DNA from 3 places in the Paenibacillus nuruki genome. Region 2 is predicted to be linked to each of the others. Evidence: riboswitches for the same ligand, from Rfam matches in the RefSeq annotation. Region 2 holds a riboswitch; each other region holds the start of a gene.
The links. Region 2 has a riboswitch for cyclic di-AMP ahead of kdpF (K(+)-transporting ATPase subunit F). Riboswitches for the same ligand answer to the same signal wherever they lie in the genome.
Positions count from the first base shown of each region.

Region 1: it holds a riboswitch for cyclic di-AMP, as region 2 does, so the genes downstream of both, RCP16_RS18670 (resuscitation-promoting factor) here and kdpF (K(+)-transporting ATPase subunit F) in region 2, are expected to answer to the same signal.
Region 3: it holds a riboswitch for cyclic di-AMP, as region 2 does, so the genes downstream of both, RCP16_RS19700 (hypothetical protein) here and kdpF (K(+)-transporting ATPase subunit F) in region 2, are expected to answer to the same signal.

Region 1 covers NZ_OY725677.1:4,214,659-4,221,223, reverse strand. Annotated here, with positions in the region: gene RCP16_RS18695 (tRNA1(Val) (adenine(37)-N6)-methyltransferase) at 1-365, shown strand, start outside; gene rsmI (16S rRNA (cytidine(1402)-2'-O)-methyltransferase) at 362-1,273, shown strand; gene RCP16_RS18685 (AbrB/MazE/SpoVT family DNA-binding domain-containing protein) at 1,598-1,852, opposite strand; gene RCP16_RS18680 (HD domain-containing protein) at 2,185-3,507, shown strand; gene RCP16_RS18675 (TatD family hydrolase) at 3,555-4,322, shown strand; cyclic di-AMP (ydaO/yuaA leader) riboswitch at 4,518-4,741, shown strand; gene RCP16_RS18670 (resuscitation-promoting factor) at 5,065-6,183, shown strand; gene rnmV (ribonuclease M5) at 6,376-6,565, shown strand, end outside.
Region 2 covers NZ_OY725677.1:1,986,519-1,993,083, reverse strand. Annotated here, with positions in the region: gene RCP16_RS08635 (carboxypeptidase regulatory-like domain-containing protein) at 96-1,457, shown strand; cyclic di-AMP (ydaO/yuaA leader) riboswitch at 1,760-1,963, shown strand; cyclic di-AMP (ydaO/yuaA leader) riboswitch at 2,025-2,207, shown strand; gene kdpF (K(+)-transporting ATPase subunit F) at 2,456-2,536, shown strand; gene kdpA (potassium-transporting ATPase subunit KdpA) at 2,556-4,226, shown strand; gene kdpB (potassium-transporting ATPase subunit KdpB) at 4,302-6,329, shown strand; gene kdpC (potassium-transporting ATPase subunit KdpC) at 6,398-6,565, shown strand, end outside.
Region 3 covers NZ_OY725677.1:4,428,906-4,435,470, forward strand. Annotated here, with positions in the region: gene RCP16_RS19680 (SDR family oxidoreductase) at 1-226, opposite strand, end outside; gene RCP16_RS19685 (GNAT family N-acetyltransferase) at 455-1,303, shown strand; gene RCP16_RS19690 (universal stress protein) at 1,409-2,068, opposite strand; gene RCP16_RS19695 (hypothetical protein) at 2,110-2,568, opposite strand; cyclic di-AMP (ydaO/yuaA leader) riboswitch at 2,962-3,155, shown strand; gene RCP16_RS19700 (hypothetical protein) at 3,276-3,671, shown strand; gene RCP16_RS19705 (oxidoreductase) at 3,766-4,482, shown strand; gene RCP16_RS19710 (hypothetical protein) at 4,533-4,856, shown strand; gene RCP16_RS19715 (hypothetical protein) at 4,856-5,392, shown strand; gene RCP16_RS19720 (GNAT family N-acetyltransferase) at 5,392-5,949, shown strand; gene RCP16_RS19725 (sodium-dependent transporter) at 6,060-6,565, shown strand, end outside.

The DNA.
Region 1 (6,565 bases), 2.2 Mb from region 2:
CAGGAAGCGATATGAAGTTAAATATTCATCATGCGATGGCAAGACATGAGATTGGTTGTACGTTAGAAGATGTGATTCAAACGTCTGCCAAGCTTCTTCGCAATGGTGGTAAGCTGTCTATGGTTCATCGCCCGCACCGGTTAGCAGACATTATTATTTTGATGCGTCAATATGGAGTAGAACCGAAGCGTATTCGATTTGTACATCCTCGTCAACATATGGAAGCGAATATGGTGTTAATTGAAGGATTACGTGGAGGTAAGCCAGAAATGCGTATGCTACCACCACTTATCGTATATGATGAACATGAACAATATACACCTGATCTCAAAGCTGTCTATTACGGGTTAAAGGAGTCACTATGAGCATACAGATTCAAAAAAGTTTTGCTAAAGGAGAGTCTGCTGTTCTTCATGAAGGGGCAGGCACTTTGTATTTAGTTGCAACACCGATTGGTAACTTAGAAGATATGACGTATCGAGCTGTACGGACATTACAGGAATGCGATATTATTGCTGCTGAAGATACAAGGCAGACTCGCAAATTGCTAACTCATTTCGATATTACACCAGGCAAATTACTGAGTTATCATGAGCATAATAAAAAAGCCAGTGGACCGGAGTTAATTCGCCTTATTATAGAAGGAAGTAGTCTGGCGCTTGTGAGTGATGCTGGATTGCCTGCTATATCTGACCCAGGGCAAGAATTAGTGAAGTTAGCACTGGAGCAACAAATTGCTGTGGTTCCTATTCCTGGAGCGAATGCAGCACTGTCTGCTTTGATTGCTTCTGGATTATCGACAGATCGATTTACGTTTATTGGATTTTTGCCTAGAGATCATAAAGGTCAAGAAGAAGTACTGGGTAGTGTGAAGCATGGAGCAGGTACATTGCTGTTATACGAGTCTCCACACCGAATTATCAAAACATTAACAGCGATTGCACATCATTTAGGCAATCGTAATGTGGTATTAGCACGTGAGCTGACAAAGCGTCATGAAGAATGGACACGTGGTAGTGTAGAAGAAGTATTGGAATGGTTAGAATCGCATCCACCGATTGGTGAATACTGTGTTGTAATCGAGGGACAATCTATCATTGAAGCCAAAGCTGAAGCCAGCGAATGGTGGCAACAGATGACGATAGAAGAGCATGTGATCTATTACGAAAATAAAGAGAATATTTCACGTAAAGATGCAATGAAAAAAACAGCAAAAGATCGTGAAATCTCTAAACGTGATGTATATCAAGTGTTATTAAATGAAGAAGAGTAAGACGCATATGAGTGGTTACGAAAGAGCTTGCTTGGTAAATACATTTATAATAGAAGAAACTCGTTAAATAGATGAGTTTTTAACAAAAATAATGAAGAAAATAAGCGTGAAAATAGAGGAATCTTGATCTGTTCGAGGTTCCTTTTTGATGTGCAAATTGGAAGTGCTATGCAAAAGGAAGTATAATGAAAGATAAGCCTTTTTTGAAAACCAAAAGAAAGCAAAAAAATACCTTTACCCAGACAAAATGCTGAGTAAAGGTTCAAGGAGATATTAAAAAGGTTAGAATTAATAAGTTGATAGTTCTAGTATAACCTATTTTATTTATTTTGTCACAGGGACAGGAATTTCGGAAATACACTCATTACAAACGATTTTTCCTTTAAAATAAGTTACATTTTCAGCGTTACCACAGAAAATACAAGCAGGCTCGTATTTTTTAAGCATAATGCGCTCGCCATCAACGTAGATTTCCAAAGCGTCTTTTTCTCCGATACCTAGTGTACGGCGAAGTTCGATAGGAATTACTACGCGGCCCAATTCGTCTACTTTTCTTACAATACCAGTTGATTTCATCATTACTGATCAATCCTCTCAAATTTAAATATATTAGTTGTTATTGTTTTGTTTGATGTGCTAACATTCGACAAATTTCTATGTTTTATGATATTCATAATACCAACGTTTCCCAAATCAGTCAACCTATAATTTAAGAAAAATACAGTTTTTTTCACTTTTTTTTGAAAAAATATTTTTATATAGCGGTATTATCAAGTATTATAGGGTTAAAATTATTTTGTCGATTTGGAAATTCATAGCTTGTATATACCGACAACATTCGACAATATCGTCGAAAAAACTATTTTTAATTTTAAATAGTTAGGGTTTATTGATAGAAGGAGGAATTTATTTTGAAGCCTGTACAACCTTTAGGAGAAGAAAAAGTATTTAAAGATCCTGTACATAATTATATCCACGTGCAAGATCGTTTAATCTGGACTTTGATTAATACACCTGAATTTCAAAGATTACGTCGTATAAGACAATTGGGAACTTCCTATTTAACTTTTCATGGAGCAGAGCATAGCCGTTTCTCACATTCATTAGGTGTATATGAAATTACACGTCGTATTATTTCTCAATTTGAACGTGGTGGTTTTGAAGATTGGCCACGTGAAGAAAGTCTGGTGGCATTATGTGCCGCTTTATTACACGACTTGGGTCATGGACCTTTTTCTCATTCTATAGAAGAAGCTTTTGATATGGATCATGAAGAATGGACGTGTCGTATCCTACTTGGAGATACCGAAGTGAATCGGGTATTGGAAGAAGCAGAGAGTGGTCTTGCTGAACGAGTCGCTTCTGTTATTCGCAAAGATTATGAGAAAAAGATCGTTGTGAATCTGGTATCGAGTCCGTTAGATGCGGATCGGATGGATTATTTGTTACGGGATGCTTATTTTACAGGAGTTAATTATGGAACGATTGATGTTGATCGTATTTTGCGGATGCTTCGTCCTCACAATGGACGCGTCGTTGTCAAAGAATCAGGTATGCATGCGATCGAAGATTATCTTATGGCACGTTATCAGATGTACTGGCAAGTGTATTTTCATCCAGTAACTCGAAGTTCAGATATTGTATTAAAACAAATTTTCCGTCGTGCCAAAGAATTGTTCGATGAAGGATTCGATTTTAAATTTTTGCCGTATCCTTTACCTGAGTTATTCAAAGGCGATATTCAAGTTGGTGATTATTTATTGCTAGATGAAGCATTAGTACAGACAGCATTTATGCAATGGACAAGGGAAGACGATGATATTTTGGCAGATGTATGTCATCGTTTTATGCAGCGTAAGTTGTATAAATATGTAGAGACAGATCTAATTGATAAGCAGACGATTAGCAGTATACGTAGTGAATTTGCTAGAGTAGGATTACATCCTGATTATGATCTAGAAATCGATTTTCCCACCGATCTTCCTTATGATGTATTTCGTCCAGGTGATCCTAAAAAAGAAAAACAAATTCTATTATTAGATCGTCAAAACCGAATCCAAGAAATATCAGAAGTATCGGATATTGTACGTTCGATTAGCGGGATTCATCGCGGTCGATATCATCTCTATTATCCGCAAGATAAGTTGGAGAAAGTTATTCATCAATTATCCGAAGAAGTGGCAGCGATATTTGAAAACAAAATTAATCCGCCACAGATGGAATTTGAAATATAAGATTAACGAAAAAAGAACGAGAAACAGAGAAGGAGTGAGAAAAGTATATGTTATTTGATACACATACTCATTTGGATTCGATCGAATTTGCCGATGATCGTAAAGAAGTGATTGAGCGTGCTTATGCACAAGGGGTAACCCGAATGATCAATGTAGGATTCAACCGTGAAACGATTCCCACCACGATGGAATTAGTCGAAAGTTATGAATTTATATATGCGGCTATTGGCTGGCACCCTGTAGATGCGATTCATATGCAACCTGGAGATCTGGAATGGATCGAATCGCTATGCAAACATGAAAAAGTAGTAGCGATTGGTGAGATTGGTCTGGATTATCATTGGGATACTTCACCGAAAGAAGTGCAGCATAAAGTATTACGTGAACAAATCGGTCTAGCACGTTCGATTAATATGCCAATTGTTATCCATAATCGTGATGCTCATGAAGATATTGTTAAGATTTTGCGCGAAGAAAAAGCACATGAAGTTGGAGGGGTTATGCACTCCTTTTCAGGTAGCTGGGAAACGGCTAAAATGTGTCTCGATATGGGCTTTCATTTATCGTTTGGAGGACCGATTACTTTCAAAAATGCGAAGCAACCTAAAGAGGTGTTACAACAGGTTCCAATGGACCGTCTTTTGCTTGAAACAGACTCCCCATTTTTGACACCACATCCTTATCGTGGAAAACGAAATGAGTCCGGTTATGTGACACTTGTAGCAGAAGCTGCTGCTGCGCTAAAAGGGGTATCACTGGAAGAAATTAGTACAATTACAACTAAAAATGCACTGGAACGATTTGGCATTCGGTGAAAAAGAGAGTAAATCACGCAAAAAACAGCGTTAAACGGATATATGAATAAATTATAACCAAAAAACAAGAGAATATGACAACTTTTTAACCATTTATTCAGAAAAACGTGCTTGCTGGTCGCTTTACATGAGGGTTGGGTTCGGGATATTATTTCATCAGTGATTTAATCTTGCTGTTATTACGCAAGATTCCATGATTCGGTCTCGCTGAGTTTCCTGCATAGGAAAACGGGGGAACCAACATATGTCTTCAAGCCATTATTATCAGAATACCGAAGTCATTATGTATGATTCCTTTTACAGGGTCTATGGGGTGAATTGGAGGTACTCGCGCCATGAGCGGAGGAGCCTTCAAAGGGCAAGAAATATGATGTGTCCGAATCCGACAGCTAACCCCGTAAGCGATGCAGAGGCAACCTCGTATTTTCTAACGTTTTCCGAACTGTATTTAGATACGTCGGAAGCCAAGGAAAAGTTGCTTTGCTCTTTTCCAGAGGCTTCTTTTGTTTTGGGCTAAACGAAAAGATTCAGAGAATACGATATTTGAAATTTGATCTTTCAGATATTAGGTGTGTCCCTTAGACTGACCATGGCGCAGGCATTTTTGAACATCACGAAAGATTATCACACAGATTTGGTAATCTTATGCTTACGATCAGCCTGTGAAAATTCTGTTATATAGTCGCGTCATATACAATTACGTCACAGCTAGACGGCGAGACTATGAAGGAGGACGGAAGAAGTGGCAATTGCTCCTTTCGAAAAAACCCATGGTTCGCGCTCATCCAGCATGTCTTACGCGCTGAGTTGGAAGCAACAAAACCTACGCTATGTATTGTGGGCTGCATTATTAGTGATCGCTCTTGCAGCGATGCTATTGTCCCTACTTTATAATCAAGCGGGTAAAAATATTTCTGTAGTCATTGACGGCAAAGCACAAACCGTGGAAACACGTAAATTGATGCTTTCTCAACTGCTTGATGAAAATCAAATTAAAGTGGCACCACAAGATAAAGTATCTATGCCTATGAATGGCGCGCTTCAGGATGGGGACAAAGTTTATATTAACCATGCGGTTGCAGTAAACATTACGGCAGATGGTGGAACCAAGAAAATTTATACCACCTCTAAAACAGTTGGTAACACATTGGAGCAGGCTGGGTTAACACTGTCAGGTGAAGATCAATTAACACCTGCGATGGAATCTTCAGTTCATGACAATATGGATATCAAGATTGTGCGTACCAAATCATTTGTAGCGAAAAAAGTAGTCAAGATTCCGTATCAAACGGTTAAGAAAACCGATGGTTCTATGCTTGAAGGTAAAACCAAGTTAGTGCAAGGCGGTCAAACAGGTAAAGTGGTTCAATACATCGAGAAAGTATACGAAGATGGAGAATTCGTCTCCAAACGTATGGTTGATAAAAAAACAACCGCAAAAGTAAAAGATAAGATTGTAGCTATTGGTACCAAAAAAGAGGAGCCTAAACTTCTCGCAGCTGCTTCTTCTAGTGGAGGATCAAGTAATAGTACTTCCAAAGCAGGTGTAGATTTCTCTTATGCGAAAGTACTGAACAATGTATCTCTAACTGCTTATTCGTCTCAAGAACCTGGTCTAGGTACAGTGACTGCTTCGGGAGCACGTGTAACAGAAGGTCGTACGATTGCAGTCGATACGAGTGTCATTCCTATGGGATGGTGGGTATACATTGAAGGCATTGGCTTCCGCCGTGCTGAAGATACCGGTAGTGCTATTAACGGTAATAAAATCGACGTGTATATAGACAGCTTGAGCCAAGCGAGAGCATTTGGACGCAAATCCGGTTACACTGTATATGTAATTGGCCCGGTTAAACCCTAGAGAGGGTGTTGATTGGGATAGCACCATTGCTTAAGCCCAGTCATCTGTTATATGATATAAATAATATTAACTATGAGCGTGCATAAAGAAAACAAAAAGAAGAGGATAAATCCTCTTCTTTTTGTTCTGTTAAGATGAATATCGAACAGATTATCTTATCATTTAGAGAGTGAAGGGAAGCGTACAATCAACGTGATTAAAGAAGTGATTGTTGTGGAAGGACGAGACGATACCGTAGCGATTAAAAGAGCTGTAGACGCAGATACGATCGAGACAGGCGGCTCAGCTATAGGTGCTCATGTGATTCGTCGTGTAAAATTAGCTCAAGAACGACGCGGTGTAATTATATTAACTGATCCTGATTTTGCAGGTGAACGGATAC
Region 2 (6,565 bases):
TTTACCTAAAATGATAAAAATGTAGTTGACTATCAAATTTTATTTTAGGTATAATTTACTAATAAATAACATATATTTGAAAAAGTAGAGATATTTTGAAAACGAAATTAGTAGGTATAACAGCATTACTTGTGACATTAGGCTTAGGTTGGGGAGGAGTAACCACCCATGCACAGACTCCAGCAATACATAAAGATTTGGGGGTAACTACACCTCTAGTCCAAAATGTTGCGCCAAACAATGGATTGAACAACTCTAAAGATTTCTTGGCTATCCCAAAAAGTGAATTATCACAATCTATCACATTGCCGTCGTCTGCTCGTTCATTCAGTGCAGTAGCTGAAGATACGTATGGAACGAATACTACACCGGATCAAGCTTTGTTTATTCAGACAGGACAAGTCTATCAAGGTTACATTGCTGCTGAAGGAGAAAGTCGCTGGTTTTATACTCAAGTCACTAATCCAGCGAAACTGACTTCTTTTTTAAGTGTAGTCAACTCGGCTGCGGTTGATTATGATCTTTCACTGTATTATTTGAATGAAGAGACATCTGAGATCGAGCAGGTCGCTTTTTCTACCAAAGGTCCAACACAATATGAACAGCTTAGTCATATTGCCAAAGCAGGATATTATTTTATTAGAGTAAGTTCTTATCAAGGAGCAGATACCACTAATCCATTTACTGTATTTGCTGTCACTTCAGATAGTTATGATGCAAGCGAGCCTGATGATAATCCGTGGTTAGCCAAAGATAAAGGATCAGCACCTTTTGTCAGCACACAGAATATTGATAATCGTTTTGACGAGGATTGGACAAAAGTCACTTTGACAGCTCAATCCAAAATGAACCTTCGTCTAGACAACACATCTGCTTATGGAACGTATCAATTACAGTTATTTAATGCGAATCTGGTGAGTCAAGGAACACTGGCACAGAATACCAACGGTCAAGTCACACTACCTGCGGGAACGTATTATATTCAAGTCTTAGCACCTTCTACATTCGATCTAACGACTCCATACAAATTATCTGTTAATTATCAGACAGCAGATGTATCCAGAGTTGCGATCAGTAATATTACAACAGATGGTGGTGTCTATGGATTTATTAATTATGGACAAGGTAATAAGTGGCGTGTCAAAAACAATATTGTGATCTCAGGTCGTGCTTTTGATGCTACAGGCAATCCGGTAGCGAACGCTATCGTAACGACTAATATCACTACAATTCTCAATGGCAAAGTGATTCCCGGAACAGCTACGACAGATGCTTCAGGTAACTTTACAATGCCAGTCAATATTGATAATCCAGGAGTAGGACAATATACTTTCCAATCATCCAAATACAGACATTATTATGATATTGTCAGAATCCAATTTTTCAGCAACGGTAAGCCATTAAATTCAGACATTAGCACACTGTATCATTTCGCTTATGAAATCTACACAGGTTGACCATAATTTTAAAAATGATAGCATCTTGCGTAAAAAATGACATAACCGTTTTCAGAATCTGTTGTAAATGAATGATAAATGCGATGTAACAAGAGTGAAAAAGTAGAGAAACGATGAAAAAGAGAGAAAATAGGAGCCTGCGATAGATAACTTTTCAATAGTTATCTGAAAATGAAAGCTGTGATGATTCACAGCTTTTTTTGCGTCTTTTCTCAGCTTTACAGTTGACAAGGACAGGCGTATTATTCATTGCAGGCAGTTGATGAATACGATTCAGCAACTGATATAAATGAAGTTTCCAATGTTTTTGATCGCTGAGTTTTCGGTGCTAACCGAAAAACGGGGGAACCAAATTGCGATTTCACAAAACGGTGTGAGAGCCGGAATGTGAATCGTTGGGGTGAATCTGCATACTGACTAACCATGGTACAGTCAGACAATGCAGTAGGGCGACTCTCACCGCCCGAATCCGACAGCTAACCTCGTAAGCGTGGATAGGAGAGAAGTGTGAAGCTTGTGCCGATCTGACACAGTGTAATACGACTCTGTGTTTTTTGATATGTTAACAATGTCACAACGCTTAATTTTCATATGCATATGAAAAGCGGGGGAACCAATCGTTGATGAAGAGGACTGATAGGAAATGATCAGGATCTACACAACATGGGGTGAATTCCGGTATCTACCGGAACGGGCAATCTTCCAGCCCGAATCCGACAGCTAACTCCGTAAGCGTATAAGGGAGAACTCCTAACCAGCAACTCGGCAGGTACACGATAAGTGTGCGTGTTTGTAGAAGTCTGGGGAAAAGTTCTGCTTTTCTCCAGGCTTCTTTTTTTGTGCCTTTTTTAGCAAATCATAGTAACCAAAATGAATGCAGGGAGTTCTTCACATATGATGGATATATTAATGATTGGATTGGTTTTGTTGATTACTGTAGGGTTGAGCGGGTTGCTGCAATGGGCATCTGTAGCTATCGGAGAAAGAAGGAATGAGCGATGACTTGGCTGCTGTGGATTATTATTGGTGGATTAACCATTTATCTATGTTACGCATTAATTTATCCAGAAAAATTCTAATGGGTCAGGGGAGAACATCGTGAGTATCTTTTCATATATCGGAATTGCAGTCACTTTTATTATTGCTTTAATCATCGCTCGTCCAACCGGACATTATATTGCACATGCTTTTGACAATACACCCAATCGATTAGATCGTTGGTTTCATCCTATTGAAAAATGGATTTACAGGTTCGGTGGAATCAAAGGTGAAAATCAGACATGGAAGCAATATGCAGGAGCCGTATTGATCAGTAATACAGTCATCTTGCTTATCGCTTATGCGATCTTCCGTCTTCAACATGTATTACCTTTGAACCCAGCAGGCATTACGAATATGAGCCCTGATCTAGCGTTCAATACAGCGATTAGCTTTATGACGAATACCAATTTACAGCATTATAGTGGTGAAAGTGGTTTATCTTTATTTTCACAGATGACAGCGATTATCTTTATGATGTTTGTATCACCGGCAACAGGGATTGCGGTTGCGATTGCATTTATTAGAGGAATAACCGGTAAGCCACTAGGTAATTTCTTTACAGATCTAGTACGGGCAATTACACGCATTTTGTTACCTCTTACTTTTATTATGGCGCTTGTGTTTGTTGGATTAGGTATGCCGCAGACGTTGCATACTGTAGTGACAGCTCAGACATTACAAGGAACAGAGCAACAGATTGGTGTAGGTCCAATTGGATCATTTCTAGCGATCAAAGAATTAGGGAATAACGGTGGTGGCTATTTCGGAGCCAACTCTGCACATCCTTTTGAAAATCCAGGCGGATTCAGTAATATGTTGCAAATGCTGATGATGTTACTGGTTCCAATGTCATTACCATTTACGTACGGTAAAATGGTCGGCAACTCGAAGCAAGGCCGAGTATTATTCGTTTCGATGGTTATGATGTTTGTCGTGATGCTTAGTGTATCTCTTGCGAGTGAATATCAAGGAAATCCATTGATTAATCAATTAGGTATCCAGCACAATGCAGGATCGATGGAAGGTAAAGAAGTACGATTAGGCGAAGCTCAATCTTCGTTCTACTCTGTAGTTACTACCGCTTCAGAGACTGGTGCTGTCAATAACATGCATGATACGTTAACACCACTCGGTGGATTAATTGCACTAGGAAATATGATGCTAAATACAGTATTTGGCGGTTCAGGTGTAGGACTGTTGAATATTCTAATGTATGCCATTATTGCGGTGTTCTTATCCGGTCTTATGGTTGGACGCACACCTGAATTTCTCGGTCGCAAAATTGAAGGCAAAGAAATGAAATTGATTGCCGTCACATTACTTATTCAGCCTCTACTGGTCTTAGCGCCTACAGCGATTGCTTTAATGACGCAGGCAGATACGATTTCGAATCCGGGTTATCATGGACTGACTCAAGCGCTCTATGAATTTACATCATCAGCAGCGAATAACGGTTCAGGATTTGAAGGCTTGGGCGATAACACACCATTCTGGAATATCATGACAGGTGTTGTGATGTTTATCAGTCGTTACTTCTCAATGGTGACATTGTTAGCTGTTGCAGGCTCATTAATGGCGAAAAAACCTGTTCCAGAAACAAGCGGAACGTTACGAACAGATCAAGCGTTATTCGGCGGTATGTTTATTATTTCTGTTATTTTAGTCGGTGCGCTTACGTTTTTCCCGGTAGTTGTACTTGGACCTATTGCAGAAATGCTCACATTGTAAACAGCAACATCTTATCTTTTTCTATCAATATATAGTGCGTGTATACTACCAAACGCTAAGTGGAGGAACAATGTAATGAAAAGTAAATCATCAATGATGAGCCGGGACTTGATCTCCAAAGCTTTACAGCAGTCCGTGATCAAATTAAATCCTAAACTGATGGCACGTAATCCAGTAATGTTTGTAGTAGAAGTAGGCTTGATTATTAGTTTATTGTTAATTTTTGTCCCTAATGCTTTTGGCGACTCGGTTTCAACAGGATTTAATATTGCTGTCGCTATTATTCTTTTGTTCACGATACTATTTGCGAACTTTGCAGAAGCATTGGCGGAAGGACGAGGTAAAGCTCAAGCCGATTCCATGAAAAATACGCAAAAAGAAATTATTGCGAATCGGATCGAAGGCGAGCAGATTGTCGCTGTATCTTCCACTCAACTACGTAAAGGGGATATCGTCAAAGTGGTACAGGGCGAAATGATTCCTGGAGATGGCGAAGTCATTAAAGGACTGGCATCTGTGGACGAATCAGCGATTACAGGCGAATCAGCTCCTGTGATTAAAGAAGCAGGTGGAGACTTTAGTTCTGTCACTGGTGGTACGATGGTGATTAGTGATGAGATCATTATTCGTATTACAAGCGATCCGGGTGAATCGTTTATGGATCGGATGATTAGTCTGGTCGAAGGTGCTGAACGTCAGAAGACACCTAATGAAATTGCGTTAAACACAGTATTGATAAGCTTAACAATTATCTTTTTAATGGTTGTTGTTACATTGCCTTTTATGGCAAGCTACTTAAATATTGTTCTATCTGTACCTGTACTTATTGCGTTGTTAGTCTGCTTAATACCAACAACGATTGGTGGATTGTTATCTGCTATTGGGATCGCTGGGATGGATCGGGTAACACGCTTTAATGTATTAGCAATGTCAGGGAAAGCAGTAGAAGCTTCTGGTGATATCAATACGATTATTTTAGATAAAACAGGTACGATTACGTATGGTAATCGGATGGCTAGCGAATTTGTACCGACAGAAGGACATTCACCACAAGAAGTCGGCGAATGGGCAGCCGTAAGTTCTGCTTTTGACGAGACACCAGAAGGTCGTTCTGTTCTAGAATTGATGAAAAAGCAAAATTGGGAATATCCGCAATCGTTAAGCGAAGGCGCAGAGATTATCGAGTTCCGTGCAGAGACACGAATGAGCGGTCTGGATCTTACCGATGGTCGCAAAGTACGTAAAGGTGCAGTCGATGCAATCAGAAAATGGGTTGTGTCTCAGGGAGGAACTATTCCGGATAATTTACAAGCCAATAATGATGCTATTGCTTCTGCTGGAGGAACACCTCTTGCAGTGGCTGTAGATCAAGAAATTTATGGATTGATTTATCTTAAAGATACAGTCAAAGCAGGTATGAAAGAACGTTTTGAACAAATGCGTAGTATGGGTATCAAAACGATTATGTGTACAGGGGATAATCCACTAACCGCAGCAACGATTGCAAGGGAAGCAGGAGTCGATGATTATATCGCTGAAAGTACGCCGGAAGACAAAATAGCCGTTATTCGCCGTGAACAAGCAGAAGGTAAATTAGTTGCAATGACAGGTGATGGTACCAATGATGCACCTGCACTTGCACAAGCCGATGTAGGGATTGCGATGAATAGTGGTACAGTTGCTGCCAAAGAAGCAGCCAATATGATCGATCTGGATTCCGATCCTTCCAAAATTATCGAAGTGGTCGCTATTGGTAAACAGCTATTGATGACTCGTGGTAGCTTAACGACATTCAGTATTGCGAATGATATTGCTAAATATTTTGCAATTATTCCAGCGATGTTTATGGTGGCTATTCCGCAAATGCAAGTGCTGAATATTATGAACCTACATTCACCAATGTCCGCTATTTTATCAGCGCTAATCTTTAATGCCATCATTATTCCGATTCTGATTCCACTAGCGATGAAAGGTGTCGCTTATAAGCCAATGAGTTCTACCAAATTATTGCGTCGTAATCTATTTATCTATGGATTTGGGGGAGTAGTCGTTCCTTTTGTCGGTATCAAATGTATTGATTTAATTATGCAGACTTTTTTATAAGAAATAAGTTCAACGAACGATACAGATACTTTGAAATGACTACTAAGAAATGAAGGGAAAGAATAGGTATGAAAACGGTATGGGTGACTTTACGAACAAGTATCATTTTATTTCTGCTCTGTTGTGTGTTCTATCAACTAGCAGTTACAGGGGTTGCGCAAGCATTGATGTCCAAGCAGGCGGATGGAAGTCTTATTTATAATAGTAACAATCAGGTTGTTGGTTCTGAACTGATC
Region 3 (6,565 bases), 2.4 Mb from region 2:
TGACAGGCCCAAAATGTTCTTCAGCTTCAGCAATCGCTTGATCGAGTGCCGGACGATCTGTAATATCAATAATCGCTTTCATCACCTGACGACCAGCAAAAGCTTTTAAACGGTCTTCCCGGCGAGAAAGTAACAACACATTATGTCCTTTAGCAATAAAAAGTTGAGCTGTGGCTTCTCCTATACTTGATGATGCACCTGTAATGACAACGAATCCTGTTTTCATAATTCAATAAACTCCTTTATTGATATGAGATAGTGGAAGGGAATACGTCAACATTATCATGTCTATGTAGGAAGCACAGTGAGAAAGCTTATACTTTGAAAAGAATATTTTAAAATAAATAATAATATCTTTTTAAGGTTTAAAAAGGGGATTTCAAGTCTTTCTCATCCGGTTTGTATGGTATAGTGTGCTTAAGTCATGAAGCAACATTGGCAGGAGGATTTGAAAATGTGGCAAGTATTTGATCCAGATGATGAGGTATTGAAGCAAGAGTTTTTTCTGGCAGATGAGGTTCCTTACAATCTGATTCATCATATTATCGATTCACCTGAGGCTATGCTGCTCAAAACAGAAGATCATCGGGCGATATTTGCTCAGTCACCCGGTCATAATGCATGGTTATGGATTTCTCCTATACCTGCAATACAAGCCAGACGTCTATTAATACAGGAATTAGTTCATCATTTATATCGCAATCAGCATCCTGTTCTCTGCGGAATTACTGGAGATCCAGCGGTTGCTGAATTATTCGCAGCATCGTATCAAGATGTGAATAAGATCTATAGTCGTTTTCATGCCAGTATTGAGTCACATAGTTGTACCAAAGTCAGATCGCTTAGTCATATTGCTGGTGAAATGATCAAGCCTGCTTTTGAGCATATAGATGTAATTGCACAATATATGTGCGAATTTGCAGATGAAGAATTCGGTGTTGAGATTGCAGCCAAAGATTATGCACATGCAGCGGCTCGTGCAGTAGGAAGTGGAAATACATACTTGTGGATAGTCGATGGGCAACCTGTGGCTACTGCAAGTATTGCGCATCGTTCTCCTCGTTATGCACGAATTAATGGTGTCTATACGCCACCTCATCATAGAGATCAAGGTTATGCCGAAGCGATTATTGCAGCGATATGCGGTGTACTGCATGAAGAGGGAAGACGAGCGATGTTATATACAGATCAGACGCAAATTTCTTCGAATCAGACCTATGGTAATGTTGGCTTTGCGATCAAAGGAAAAGTGATTGATATTCGCTTTCGCGATGTGTTAGATCCTCCTTTAATCTCAAAATAAACATGCTTTTCTTATAGCAATAGTGTCAAATAACCTGCAACCCCTTCTTTTTAGAGGGCTACAGGTTATTTTCGGTAGGCATTATCATTATCCTCTTGGACTAGATCACAGCGATTGTGGTTCTAGCACAAGTTCATCCATTAATTTGCCTTTAAATACTTTCAGATACTGATATTCTCCGTTAATACATAGCTTCAATAATCCATTATCAAAGTCAGTATGCATGTCTTTGAAAAAGATACCTTCGATCACGATCGGTCGACCATGTGTCTCATAGGCGATTTCATAGCCGCGTGGGGTCTGAACGACTTCTACATCTACACCTTCTTCATGCGTTTCTTCTAACTGCGCTTGCATCCGCTGTACGGCTACAATATGTAGATCAATCGCTCCCAACTTTTCCAATAGATCATTCACGATAGAACCTTTCATGATTTCTTGCCAGCGTGTCTGAGCAGATTGTCCAATAATCAATTGCGTCACATCATGCTTTTGAGCAGTTGAAGCAATAATATCAGCAGCTTCTTGTCCATGACTTTCTAAAAGGACAAATGTACCTCCTGCTTCTTCGGTCAATTTGCGCCATGCCTCTACATATTTCTCTTCTTGCTGATCCATCTCATCGATCGGGTGATCAATCACACTGAGTACACAGAGTGGGGACTGAATCAATTGAGATAAATGAATACCACGCCTGATCAATCGTTCTCCATTGGGCCCATAATACACACACACCATAATTTTTTCAGAATTCAAGAAAGGCACACTCCTTTATTTCGTAGTTATGATCCATTAACCAGAATTGTTCAAAAGGAATAATAAGCGATGGTGTAATCTAACAAAAAAGCATGATTAATAAGCGCATCTGACGATGTCCACACATCAGGTGAATCTTGTAGTCGAATCCGCAGTTCAGTCAATGCTTCTAAAGCAACCTGACTACGTACACTTCCCCAATTCTGTTGCTGCTGATCGATATGAGAGAGTGCTTGATCTAGAGGGCATTTTTTGAGTGATGTAAATACTCGACTCCATTTCACCAGATCCAGATGCTGAACTTGATCTGTAAATGAATATTCCGCCCAGCCTGTAACTCCATGACTTGCGATTTTTAACAGCCCGCAGTGCAGATAGCCATCCATTTCAGGTAAGGCTAGACAGCGATTATCATACTGAAATACTTCAATAGAATGAATAACATGGACAGATGTATTGCTAGTGGATGCCGCATGAGTAACAGGTGAAATGGCCGATAACAGACTCATCAAAAATCTACACTCCTTTAATATGATGTTTCTTTGCCTAATCCAATCACGATCCGTGTATCTGTCTATAACGGTATACTTGATGTCAGATATTGTTAGCAATCATAGTCCGCTCAGAGAAAGAAGTAAAATCAGACCTGAGTATTAAAAAGATCATATATCTGTGAAAACAACCATGTAATCGGATTCATTCTATTCATTCATACGGTAATGTCTTGTATACTCATCAATGCGCCAGTTTATCCATTTATCCTGTAAAAGAAAGTAAAACAGCGCTAGATGAAGGAAATAGAACATTAGAACCCTACAATCGACTGGATTGCTCTATATCCGAATATAGCGAGCTTCAGTACTGCTTTACAAACGAAAAGAGCGGGCGTATGATTTCTTTCAAGTTCATTACAGCTTAATGGCTGAAAAGGGTATCAATAGACCTTTCAATCAGCGGGGGAACCATAAGAATAGACACTATGCTAGTGAGCTATTCAGGGGTGAATCAGAGCAGTTGGTGAAGACCGATAACTCTGTAGGGAGACTCTTACTTCCGAATCCGTCAGCTAACCTCGTAAGCTGCAATAAGAGAGACGACAATAATCAACTACGCCATGATAAGATGCCGCAGGCACTTGTCTTAGAAGCTGATGAAGAGGTCCTCTTCTAACGGCTTTTTTTTGTTGTCTACAATGGGTGGAGGAGCGCGAACAAGGATGGAATATGAGCAGGAATTTGTACTGGTATCACCGGCTACTGTAGCAGGGGAGCAATTTATGCAATTGTTAAAAGTAAAAAAGATTCCATTTGCAGTGATCGTGAACAGTCAAGCCGATCAACTTCGATATCAGAAAATGGGGATTGAACATGTGCTGGTGATCGACACACAGCGACAAGAGTTATGGCGGATTCCAGAGTTGAAGATTGGCAAAATTTATTTATTTGAACGCAGTCTACCGCTCTGTTGTCGTTATATCCAGATCTGCCGAACATGGTCATCACAGCAACTCTATGTTATTACAGAAGGCAACCAATCCCGATTGATTTATCGTGGACTGGGCGCCGATTACATTATTCATACGAATGGGAGCAGTGCTTCCTTTTTGTTATAAAAAGGGGCTGTAGATCGATCGCTCATTTTATTTTGCAATTTGCTGATGATATCTTGATAATGAAGAAGATAGGGAATCAAGGCGATGCGCAGAAATGGAGATGATCGTGATCGGTAAAACAGCATTAGTCGCAGGAGCCACAGGTCTAGTAGGCAAAAAGTTGCTGCGCCAGTTATTAGAAAGTACAGAATACACTCAAGTGATTGCTCTTGTCCGCCAACCTGTGCAACAACTGCAACATATGAAGTTGCAACAGGTTGTGGTGGATTACAATAAATTGCAAGATTATCGAGCGGATATGAAAGCAGATGATGTATTCTGTTGTCTGGGAACAACGATTAAGCAAGCAGGAACACAGAAGCAGATGATCGAAATTGATGTTATTTATCCATTTGCGGTAGCGCAGATGGCGTATGAGCAAGGAGCCAAACAGTTTATCGTTATCAGTTCTATGGGAGCCGATCCGAAGTCCAGTATCTTTTATACACGGATCAAAGGAGAACTGGAACAGCGATTACAACAGATTGGATATACCTCGTTGTCGTTGATTCGTCCATCTTTATTGCTTGGTAAGCGTAAAGATAGCCGTGCAGGCGAGCAATTTGGCACTGTCATCTCTCAGGCATTATCTTTCCTTATGGTGGGCCCTCTTCGTAAATATCGGGGAATAGAAGCAAGTGCAGTCGCTCTAGCGATGTATCGAATTGCACAGACGGCCAAACCCGGGTCGCATGTGTATCTTTCAGATCGTTTGCAGCGGATTGCCGATGAATCACAACCTACGACTGCTTCTACTAAAAAACGGAGTTGACGTCATCATTCGTACGTATTAGTTCAATTATAGAAATGGAGAATTATAATATGCCTCAATTAGAACCCAAGCAAGCAGCTTCAACGATCGAAAAATGGATTTCTTTTTACGATATGGATAATGCCAAAGCATGGGATAAAGACGATTATCCATTTATCCAATCTTCCTGCAAAGTGATGCGCAGTGCAATCCAAGCATTACGTGGTAAAGCTCCAGCACAACCGAATGAGCGCCGTAAAATAGCGACTGGATTAGAAGAATGGTTAGATGACTCTTTTATGGATGATCCAAATGAATGGGAAAAAGAAAATAAAGCGTTTGTACAAGAAGCGTTAGAAGCGATTCAGTTTACGATTCAGTTTCTACAAAAATAATGAATAATGAGCAGACATACTCTATACCAGATGGGTATATCCCTTTATCCAGCAGTGAGATTGGCGAATTTTATATCGCTTTTGAACCTCACTCGCATAGCTTCAATATCTATGTACATGCAGTAGAACCTTCTACATCTCCAGCTATCGATCAGCCTGAGTCTCCTGTGTCGATGGTATTGATCGGCTATTTGAAAGTGACGTATTCGCAAGCATCCAAGCCTACCGAATCAGACGATGATCCTCATGAAATCACACAAGGGCTTGATGCTGTCTATATTAGTGATTTTCAGATTTATTTTAATTATCAAGATTTGAAATTAGCCGTTCCTGTTATTACGGTATTGCGAGATACGTTAACCACTCAAGGCTACCGTTTACTTTCTGCTCATCTATTCAAAAGCGAACGTTCCTATGCTAAATTACGTCACACCTATATCGACCGCTGTGGAGCCACTATACGGCGGGAATATAGCGATTATTTGATCATCGAATGGCGACTCAATCCAGAAGAGCATTCTGAAAGGGGAACGTAATGAGCGATAATCATACAGACCTTATCCAGATCACTCTTTGCCGTGAAGAAGAAGCGCATATCATTTGCAATATGTATCCTTATTATCTGTATGATCTGTCAGAGATTTGGGAACGATTGCCGAATTCACAAGGTGTTTTTGACGAAGAAGAATATGCGACTCTTCATCAACAAAGCGATGTTTTTCTGATCTGGTGGCGACATCCAGGCGTTCTTTATCCGTGGATTATTCGTGTGAATGGCGTACCAGCTGGCTTTGCGTTAATAGCGACGGCTCCTTATTTACCGGATGGTTCTAAGGCGCAGTATTATTTAAATGAGTTTTTTGTGATACGTCCATTTCGTGGACAAGGCGTTGCCCGTCAAGCCGCTAGTCACATTTTTGACCAATATAAAGGGGATTGGGAGCTACAGACCAATGCCTCCTCACGAAATAGCCATGCTCAATCATTCTGGAATCATGTATTGTCACAATATACAGACAACCAGTACAGTCAGCAGGAAATCACCGACGAAGATCAGCAACAATTGCTGTCTTATTGCTTTAATAATCAATGAAAAAGTAGCCCTTTTTGACTTTTTTCAAATTGTTACTTTCTTTTCATGGACAAGATATAACGTTTTGTGTAACATAGGCATAATTCACTTTATTCATAAGGAGTATACCTATGGCACAAAAAGAAGGTTCAGGTTCATCAAGTACAGGCAGCGGCAAGATCGAACGCTTTTCAACAAGCGGGTTTATTTTAGCAGCAATTGGTAGTTCAGTAGGGTTAGGAAATATGTGGAAGTTCCCGTATATCACAGGTAAATACGGTGGAGCTGCCTTTTTCCTGATGTTTATTATCTGTCTGATTGTAGTAGGTCTACCGATTTTATTAGCAGAAATGGCTATTGGTCGAAGTGGACGGGGTAATGCTGCGGCTTCGCTTTTCAACATTACAGGGAAGAAGCATTGGAAATGGATTGGTACTGTTCCTGTTGTTACATCATTTCTAATTATGTGTTATTACGGTGTTGTTGCAGGATGGACATTACATTATACCGTTTTATCTTTTAGCGGTAGTCTATCTGATGTGAATACTGATTTTACAGCAGCCTTTACGAATTTTGCAGGTGGATATGCACCGTTATTCTGGCAAGCAGTTGTGATGCTAATTACAGGTATTGTTAT